Regions from separate parts of the Mycobacterium sp. 1245499.0 genome, predicted to be linked through region 1. Evidence: riboswitches for the same ligand, from Rfam matches in the RefSeq annotation. Region 1 holds a riboswitch; the other holds the start of a gene.
The links. Region 1 has a riboswitch for thiamine pyrophosphate ahead of thiC (phosphomethylpyrimidine synthase ThiC). Riboswitches for the same ligand answer to the same signal wherever they lie in the genome.

Region 1 (4,555 bases):
TCCGCGACGCCGCATCCCAGTCGGTCAGCTCCGCCAGTTCGCCTGGCAGCAGCGCCGACACCGATGGCGTAGCCCCGCGCAGCGTGACCCTTCCCGTCGCGCCGTCGTCGGCGTACACGGCGATGAACGACAGGTCGGCCGGTTGGCCGGCGCACACCCGCACCGCGACGCCGACCGCGTCGTCGATGCTGCGGCTCTCGACGATCGCGGAGGCGACCGTGTTGAGCAGGTGCAGGCGGCGCTCGCTCAGCACCCGCTCGGTGGTCTCGTAGGAGGGGCAGAAGATGCCGAAGGGTTTGCCGTCGGCGCCGATCAGCGGGCTGTAGGTGAAGGTGAAGTACCGCTCGACGCGCCGCCCGGCGGTCACCATGGGCAGCATCAGGTCCCGCGACCAGGTCGCCTCCCCGGTCGCGACGACGCCGGCGAGCATCGGGGCGATCGAATCCCAGATGTCCCACCACACCTCGCGGCCGGGTTTGGCGAACGAGTCGAGCTTGTCGCCGAGGATCTCGATGTAGGCGTCGTTGTACACCACGAACAAGTCTTCGGTGCCCAGCCAGAGCACCAGCGGGAACCGCGACGCCAGCGTCGTGGCGACCGCCGCCCGCATCTGTCCGGACCAGTCTCGCGGCGGCCCCAGCGGATGAGCGTCCCAGTCGTATTCGGCGAACCGCCGGCCCATCTCACCGCCCAACGAAACGGCAGCGGCCAGGTCGGCCGGCAGTCGCGAGTTCATGGCTGGCGTCTTCGCTGCAACGCCGCGGACAGGGTGGGGTAGATGTCGAACACCCGGTCCAACTCGGTGACCTGGATCGGCCGCAGCACCTGGTCGTGGTCGGCGACCAGTCGTACCCCGGTCCCGCCGGCTTTGGCGTCCTCATGACAGTCGAGCACCGCGTTCAGCGCCGCGCTTCCGAAGAAATCGACAGCCAGCAAGTCGATCACCACCGGGCGCACCGGCGGGGTGGAGGCCAGCCCGAGCGCGGTGGTCAGGTGAGCGGCAAGCTCACCGACGTTACTGGAGTCGACATCGCCTTTGACGCTCACGATCACTACGTCGTCGTGGGCCTCGTGTCCGACCGCCAACAACTTTCATGCCTTTCGCCGCAGCCAACGTTGGGATCTGCTGCCGCTAAGCCCGACGACGCGGCACAGATGCGCGGTCGCGCATCGCAGATGACCCGAGAGTAACCCGTACCCGAACTGCCCGTTTATCGATTCGCCGGTTACCCGCCGGGCTCGGCCGGAATCCTCTCGTGCGCGGTCAGCAGCAAATGATCGAACTGGCTCTGCAGAATCGCCGCCGGTGCCGGCAGGGCGGCCATATCGGCGAGCAGCTGCCTGGCCAGTGACCGCAGTTTCACGTTGGTCTCCTGCGAGCGCCACTGCAGCACCCGGAACGCCTGCTCGGCGCTGACCCGGTAGACGTACATCAGCACGCCCTTGGCCTGTTCGATGGCCGCGCGGCTCTCGAACAGGTCGGGCAGCGCGGTGTCGAGCACCTCCTGGCGGGCCTCGTCGAAGGAGTTGGTGAGGTCGATGTAGTAACCCGCGGTGCCCAGCACGGCGCCCGACTCGTCCAGCATGCGGTCGGCCACGACGATCGCATCGTGCATCGCGCCGGCGGTGTCGATGAACCGGTGCCGGCTCGAGAACGACTCTTCGGATTGCAGGGCGTGGTCGAGCAACTCCTGCACATGCGCGCGGTCGTCGGGATGCTTGTGCGACAGCAGCAATTCGGTCGTCGGCTCGACCTCACCCGGCTGGTAGCCGTGCATCCTGGCCACCTCGTCGGACCATTCCCACCGCTGGCCCACGAACCAGAAGCGGAAGGCGCCGATGTTCAGGTATCCGGGGGCCGGCTCGGTCGGCTCGGAAAATCGCACGTCGCCCGCGCCGGATGACGATTCCCCTGTTCGCCTGCGCTGTTGCACGGTTGCATTTTTCCACTAAGGGAACGCCTTCGGCTACTGCCCCGGGTGAAAAGGCCATCACACCCTGCCGTGCGGTCGGCCGTAGGGGTAACGTCGCGTGCGGACCCATCCATACGACGCGGGAGCGCACGCCGAGTGCGCTGAGAGGACGGCTCGGGGCCGTCGACCGTACGAACCTGACCGGGTAATGCCGGCGTAGGGAGATGAAAAATGACTGATGTCCTTTCCGGAATTGCGTCGGGCAGTGCCTCGCACAGCGTGGAGCCGGCCGTCACCACCGGACCCATCTGGGGCAGCAGCAAGGCCTACCGCGAGATCGAGGGCCCGGGTGGGGTGACGCTGCGGGTACCGCTGCGGCGGGTGCACCTGTCCAACGGCGAGGACTTCGACCTGTACGACACCTCGGGGCCCTACACCGATCCGGAGGCGACGATCGATCTGACGGCCGGACTGCCGGCGCGGCCCGGCGTGGTCCGCGATCGCGGGACGCAGCTGCAGCGCGCCCGCGCCGGCGAGATCACCGCCGAGATGGCCTACATCGCCGCGCGCGAGGGCATGCCCGCCGAGCTGGTGCGCGACGAGGTCGCCCGGGGCCGCGCGGTCATCCCGGCCAACCACAACCACCCCGAGATCGAGCCGATGATCATCGGCAAGGCGTTTGCGACCAAGGTGAACGCAAACATCGGCAACTCGGCGGTGACATCATCGATCGCCGAGGAGGTCGACAAGATGGTGTGGGCCACCCGGTGGGGCGCCGACACCATCATGGACCTGTCCACCGGCAAGAACATCCACGAGACCCGCGAGTGGATTCTGCGCAACTCGCCGGTGCCGGTCGGCACCGTGCCCATCTATCAGGCGCTGGAAAAGACCAAGGGCGATCCGACCGAACTGACCTGGGAGCTCTACCGCGACACCGTGATCGAGCAATGCGAGCAGGGCGTGGACTACATGACCGTGCACGCCGGTGTGTTGCTGCGCTACGTGCCGCTGACCGCCAAGCGGGTCACCGGCATCGTGTCGCGCGGCGGCTCGATCATGGCGGCATGGTGCCTGGCGCATCACCGGGAGTCGTTCCTGTACACCAACTTCGACGAGCTCTGCGAGATCTTCGCCCGCTATGACGTCACCTTCTCCCTGGGCGACGGCCTGCGGCCGGGCTCGATCGCCGACGCCAACGACGCCGCGCAGTTCGCCGAGCTGCGCACCCTAGGCGAGCTGACCAAGATCGCGAAATCCCATGGCGTGCAGGTGATGATCGAGGGCCCGGGCCACGTCCCGATGCACAAGATCGTCGAGAACGTGCGGCTGGAAGAGGAGTGGTGCGAGGAGGCCCCGTTCTACACGCTAGGCCCGCTGGCCACCGATATCGCCCCGGCCTACGACCACATCACCTCGGCGATCGGCGCGGCCATCATCGCCCAGGCCGGCACCGCGATGCTGTGTTACGTGACCCCCAAGGAACACCTGGGGCTGCCGGACCGCAAGGACGTCAAGGACGGGGTGATCGCCTACAAGATCGCCGCGCACGCAGGCGATCTGGCCAAGGGCCATCCGCACGCGCAGGAGCGTGACAACGCGTTGTCGCAGGCGCGCTTCGAGTTCCGGTGGAACGACCAGTTCGCGCTGTCGCTGGACCCGGACACCGCGCGGGAGTATCACGACGAGACGCTGCCGGCCGAACCGGCCAAGACCGCGCACTTCTGCTCCATGTGCGGGCCGAAGTTCTGCTCGATGCGCATTACCCAGGACGTTCGCGACTACGCCGCCAAACACGGGCTCGACAGCGAGGAAGCGATCGAGGCGGCCATGTCCGAGGGCATGGCGGAGAAGTCGCGCGAGTTCGCCGAGCAGGGCAACCGGGTGTATCTACCGCTGGCACAGCAGTGATCGCAAGCGCGGCCGTGGCGATCGCAAGCGCGGCCGTGGCGATCGCCAGCGCGGCGAAGCCGGGCGCAGCGGGTCGCCACCATCGGGCGAAGCCGGGCGCGGCGGGTCACCGCCATCTGACAGCGGTGATCGCAAGCGCGGCGCAGCCGGGCGCGGCGGGTCACCGCAATCTGACACAGTGACGTTCCTGCCGCTGCCCGCGCCCGGCACGACGCCGCGCCGGGTGCTGTCCATCGCCGGGTCGGACTCCGGGGGCGGCGCGGGCATCGAGGCCGACATGCGCACCATGGCGCTGCTGGGTGTGCACGCGTGCATCGCGGTCACCGCCGTCACCGTCCAGAACACGTTGGGCGTGCGGAGTTTTCACGAGGTGCCTGCCGAGGTCGTCGCCGGGCAGATCGAGGCCGTCGTCGGCGACATCGGCATCCAGTCCGCGAAGACTGGGATGCTGGCGTCGCCGCGAATCATCGACACCGTGGCCACCACGTGGCGCGGGCTGGGGTTGTCGGTGCCGCTCGTCGTCGATCCGGTGGCGGCGTCGATGCACGGCGACGCGCTGATGGCGCCGGCGGCGCTGGATTCGCTTCGCACCCAATTGTTTCCGTTGGCGACGCTGGTGACACCCAATCTCGACGAGGTGCGGCTGCTGGTCGACGTCGACGTGGTGGACGCCGAGTCGCAGCGGGCGGCGGCCAAGGCGCTGCATGCGCTGGGCCCGCAATGGGTGCTGG
Region 2 (4,555 bases), on a different contig from region 1:
GACGCCAAGAACACGCTGAGCTACCTGCGCGCGTCCAACACCGACGTGGCCGCGCTCTACCGGTGGTGGCGCGCCAACGGGTGAGATTCGGCGAAGGGCCGCAACCGATTCAAGAACAGATGACCGAGAGACGTTCGCCCCTCTTTATTTCCATCAACCGCAGGGAGTCAGGAAAATGTCACATCTCAACACCGCGCTGCGAGTCGTGTCGGCCACAGCCTTTACGGGCAGTTTGGCTTTCGCGGGTTGTGCCACCGCAAGCGCCGAACCCAACACGGGTAACGCGGCGGACCTGAACACGCTGGCCGCCTCGCTGTCGAAGGGTTACGGCCTGAACAACTGCAAGTCCCAAGAGCTGACCGAGGCAGGCGAGCTGGCCGAACTGGTGTGCGGGCAAAGCCCCGACTCCAGCGGACCGGGATCGGGTGTCTACGCGCTCTTCTCCAACAGCACGAACCTGGGCTCCGCGTTCAGTTCTACGATCAAGGACGTGTCCCTGGCCGCGTGCGGGGACGCCGGGCAGTCACCGGGAACCTGGAAGCAGAACGGCCAGACGGGCGGCCAGATCGCCTGCGGCACCTACAAGAACTACGCGACGCTGACCTGGACCACCGACGCCAAAAACGTGTTGGGACATCTCACGTCGGCCAACTCCGATGTCAACGCGCTCTACCAGTGGTGGCGCACCAACGGCTGACGCTTAGAGCGCGGCCGCAACCAGATCCGCTACCGCGCGCATCCCGTCGGCGTTCGGGTGCAACGGAGCGGGGCGTCCGGGCAGTGACACACCCAAGCGGGTCGGCAGCGTCGTCCAGGGCTCTGCCGACCATGCGTGGTGCTCCCGGCTGGCCGCGGCGGCGCGGATGAGTCCGCAGCCGGTCGCCGCGGCGGCATCGGCCGTCATCGTCTCCAGCGTCGCGGCCACGTGGCGACCCAGGTCGGCGTCGGCGCTCGACAGCGGCGCGGCCGGCACACCCGGCGGCGGCAGCATCGTCAGGTAGTCGACGAAGAATATCCGTGCCCCCGCGCACCGGTGGCGCACTTCCCGGCCGACCGCGCACAGCGATTCAAACACCGCGTCCAAGGCCGCATCTCGCGCTTGGCGGTCCAGCAGTTCGGTGATGCGGTCCCCCAGCAACGGCAGGTGCCGCAGTGCCCGCGGCAGCGACGCCGCCATCAGCAGCGGGATGTAGCCGACGTCGTTGCCGCCGATGGTGACGGTGACCAGACTTTCGGTGCCGTCCAGCGCGGCGATCTGGGGTGGCGCCCCGCGCTGGCTTTCGGTGAGCACGTGGGCGGTGGTCGCCCCGGAAAAGGTGACGTCGACCAGGTCGTAGCCGTGACGCTGCGCGATCAGGTGGGCGTAGTTGCGTGCGGATCGACCCGACCATCGCGGAGCCCCTGCCGCGCGGGGACGGATGCCCGGGCCCGCGGCCATCGAACTGCCTAGCGCCACATAACGATTCATTGACTTAGGCTGGGGCTGGAAGCCTGCGCCCAGAACCGCTTCGGGATCCGTCCGGCGCGGCGGGCCAGATACCCGGCCGTGACCGCGGCGGCCATCGCGGCGGCCATCGCCGCCGGATCGGCGGCCCGGGTCACCGCGGTCGCCAGAAGTACGGCGTCGCAACCCAATTCCATCGCCAGCGCGGCATCGCTGGCGGTTCCGATGCCGGCGTCGAGCACCACCGGAACGCCGGCCCCGGCGACGATCATCTCGATGTTGTGCGGGTTGGTGATGCCCAGGCCGGTGCCGATCGGCGAACCCAGCGGCATGACGGCCGCGCAGCCGGCGTCCTCGAGCCGGCGCGCCAGCACCGGATCGTCGTTGGTATAGGGCAGCACGACGAACCCGTCATCGACCAATTGCTCTGCGGCTCGCACCAATTCGACCGCGTCGGGCAGCAGCGTGCGTTCGTCGGCGATCACCTCGAGCTTGATCCAGTTGGTGTTCAGCGCCTCGCGCGCCAACTGTGCGGTGAGCACCGCCTCGGCCGCGCCGCGGCATCCCGCTGTGTTGGGCAGCGGCGTGATGCCCAGCCGGTTGAGCAGATCGAGCAATCCGGTGCCGCCCTCGGCGTCGACGCGGCGGATCGCGACGGTGGTCAGTTCGGTGCCCGAGGCCACCAGCGCCTCTTCGAGCACCGCCAGGTTGCTCGCGCCGCCAGTCCCCATGATGAGCCGCGACGCGAAGCTGCGGTCTCCGATGGTCAGCTTGGGCATCTCGGATTTAGCCACCTTGCACCGCCGTCACCACCTCGAGCCGGGCACCGTCGAATAGCTCGGTGGCCCAACGGGATCGCGGTAGCACCGTGTCATCCATGGCCACGGCCACCCCGCGGTCCGGGAACCCCAAGGACTGCAGTAACGCGGCGACCGTGATGGGCGCGTCGACGTCGACCTTCTGTTCGTTGACCAGAACGATCATGGGTGTGCTCCCACCGGGGCCAGTTCGGACACGATCTGTTCTGCCGTCCAGGGCGCCAACAGGAATCCCGACCGGCCGTGGCCCGCGGCGACCAGCGTCCGCGCATCCAGGCGATGCACCAACGGAAGATTGTCCGGGGTCATCGGGCGCAGCCCGGCGGCGCATTCGGCCAACTCGTATTCGCCCAGCGCCGGCAGCACCGCGCACGCGTCGTCGAGCAGGTCGCGCACCCCCGACACGACCGGGGCCGTGTCGCGCCCGTGCTCGTACTGGGTGGCGCCGACGACCACTCCGTCCGCGCGGGGCACCAGGTACACCTGCCGTCCGTGCACCCGGGCGCGAATCACCCGCCGCGGCAACGGCATACAACCCTTGCGCCACCGCAGCCGCAGCACCTCGCCCTTCACCGGGCGCACCGGCAGGCCCGGCCACAACGCCGGCGCGTCGATGCCGTTGGCGATCACCACCGCGTCGGCCTCGACGCGCGACAGCTCGTGCACCGCCGGCGCCCACCGCACCCCGAGGCGCTCACACTCGGCGGCCAGCGCGTCGAGCACCGCGCGGTTGTCCACGGCCAGTTCGGTGGGCGCCCGGAAGCCGTGCCTGATGCCCTGCGCCAGCAGCGGTTCGACGTCGCGGGCCGCCGATTCCCAGACCACCGGGTGCCCCTGGCCGGACAACCAGTCCGCGACGGTGCGCAGGTCGGCGACGTCGGCGCGGTCGACGGCCACCACCAGCGACTCGCGCGCGGTGACCACCCCGGGCGGCAGCCCGTCGGTGAAACCGCCCTCGCGCCACAGCCGCAGCGATTCCAGGCCCAGCCGCAGCAACCGCTCCTCGCCGGGCCAGCCTTCGCTGTGCGGCGCCAGCATGCCGCCGGCCACCCAGGATGCGCCCTGGTGGTCGCTGCGATGCACCCGCACCGACCAGCCGGCCTGCGCGGCGCGGCGCGCCACCGCCAGCCCGATGACGCCGCCGCCGACGACGGCCAGGGACCCCAGTGGGGGTCCCGAGGGCATCCCGGTCATTCTCGAGCCTCCCTTCGCCGGCATGATCCGGATCAGGTGTGACGGTAAGGGCAGGTCCGGGTCGCTCCGGCTGTGCCCACTCTCAGCCCCGCAGTCGCCTCGACTACCCGGGACTCCCGTGTCTGGTGGTTCTCTTCGGCTCCACGCTAGCGCGCTAGCGTCTCGGTGTGCATCAACCTCTTGCCCGGCTGGCCGCGGCGCGACTCTATCTGTGCACCGACGCGCGCCGTGAGCGCGGCGATTTGGCCGAATTCGCCGACGCCGCCCTGGCCGGCGGCGTGGACATCATCCAGCTGCGCGACAAGGGTTCGGCCGGTGAGCAGCGGTTCGGCCCGCTGGAGGCGCGTGAGGAGCTGGCGGCGTGTCAGGTCCTGGCCGCCGCGGCACGCCGGCACGGCGCCCTGTTCGCCGTCAACGACCGCGCCGACATCGCCCGCGCGGCCGGGGCCGACGTGCTGCACCTCGGCCAGGGCGACCTGCCGCTGGGGATCGCGCGCGACATCGTCGGGACGGACGTGCTGCTCGGCTCGTCCACCCACAGCGCCGATCAGGCCGCCGCGGCCGCGCGCAGCGAAGCGGACTACTTCTGCGTCGGGCCGTGCTGGCCCACGCCTACCAAACCGGACCGCGCGGCACCGGGCCTGCCGCTGGTGAAGGTGGCCGCCGGGCTGGGAACCGACAAGCCGTGGTTCGCCATCGGCGGCATCGACGAGCGCCGGCTGCCCGAGGTGCTCGACGCCGGCGCCCGGCGCATCGTGGTGGTGCGGGCCATCACGGCGGCCGCCGACCCGCGGGCCGCGGCCACGCGGCTCAGTTCGGCGCTGGCAGCAGCGCGCTGATCCGGCGGGCCAGCTGCGAGGGCGCCTGGTCGGCCTGCGCCGGGGGCCCGGGCATGCACCAGACGAAGACGCCGGTCTCGATCTCGATCGTGCGCGGCAGGTATCGCCGCCGCTCGTCGCCGTCGCCCAGCGGCAACACCGCCGGCGCGGTGCGCAGCCGCTGCCAGCTGGCGGCGAAGCCCGGGTGCAGCGGCAGGTCGGCCACCTCGTTTTCGGCGACCCAGCGCATCTCGGCGCTTTCCCGGTTGGGCACGGTGTGC

Region 2: another riboswitch for thiamine pyrophosphate. It lies ahead of thiO (glycine oxidase ThiO); the one in region 1 lies ahead of thiC (phosphomethylpyrimidine synthase ThiC).

The regions. Positions count from the first base shown of each region.
Region 1 is NZ_LZMG01000317.1:6,706-11,260, reverse strand. Features, by position in the region: gene A5646_RS19270 (SpoIIE family protein phosphatase) at 1-736, opposite strand, end outside; gene A5646_RS19265 (STAS domain-containing protein) at 733-1,089, opposite strand; gene A5646_RS19260 (PAS and ANTAR domain-containing protein) at 1,227-1,886, opposite strand; TPP riboswitch at 2,043-2,153, shown strand; gene thiC (phosphomethylpyrimidine synthase ThiC) at 2,145-3,824, shown strand; gene thiD (bifunctional hydroxymethylpyrimidine kinase/phosphomethylpyrimidine kinase) at 4,003-4,555, shown strand, end outside.
Region 2 is NZ_LZMG01000198.1:2,485-7,039, forward strand. Features, by position in the region: gene A5646_RS11480 (serine/threonine protein kinase) at 1-84, shown strand, start outside; gene A5646_RS11485 (serine/threonine protein kinase) at 176-697, shown strand; gene A5646_RS11490 (SGNH/GDSL hydrolase family protein) at 701-1,468, opposite strand; gene A5646_RS11495 (thiazole synthase) at 1,465-2,223, opposite strand; gene thiS (sulfur carrier protein ThiS) at 2,231-2,428, opposite strand; gene thiO (glycine oxidase ThiO) at 2,425-3,447, opposite strand; TPP riboswitch at 3,449-3,586, opposite strand; gene thiE (thiamine phosphate synthase) at 3,624-4,295, shown strand; gene A5646_RS11515 (NUDIX hydrolase) at 4,267-4,555, opposite strand, start outside.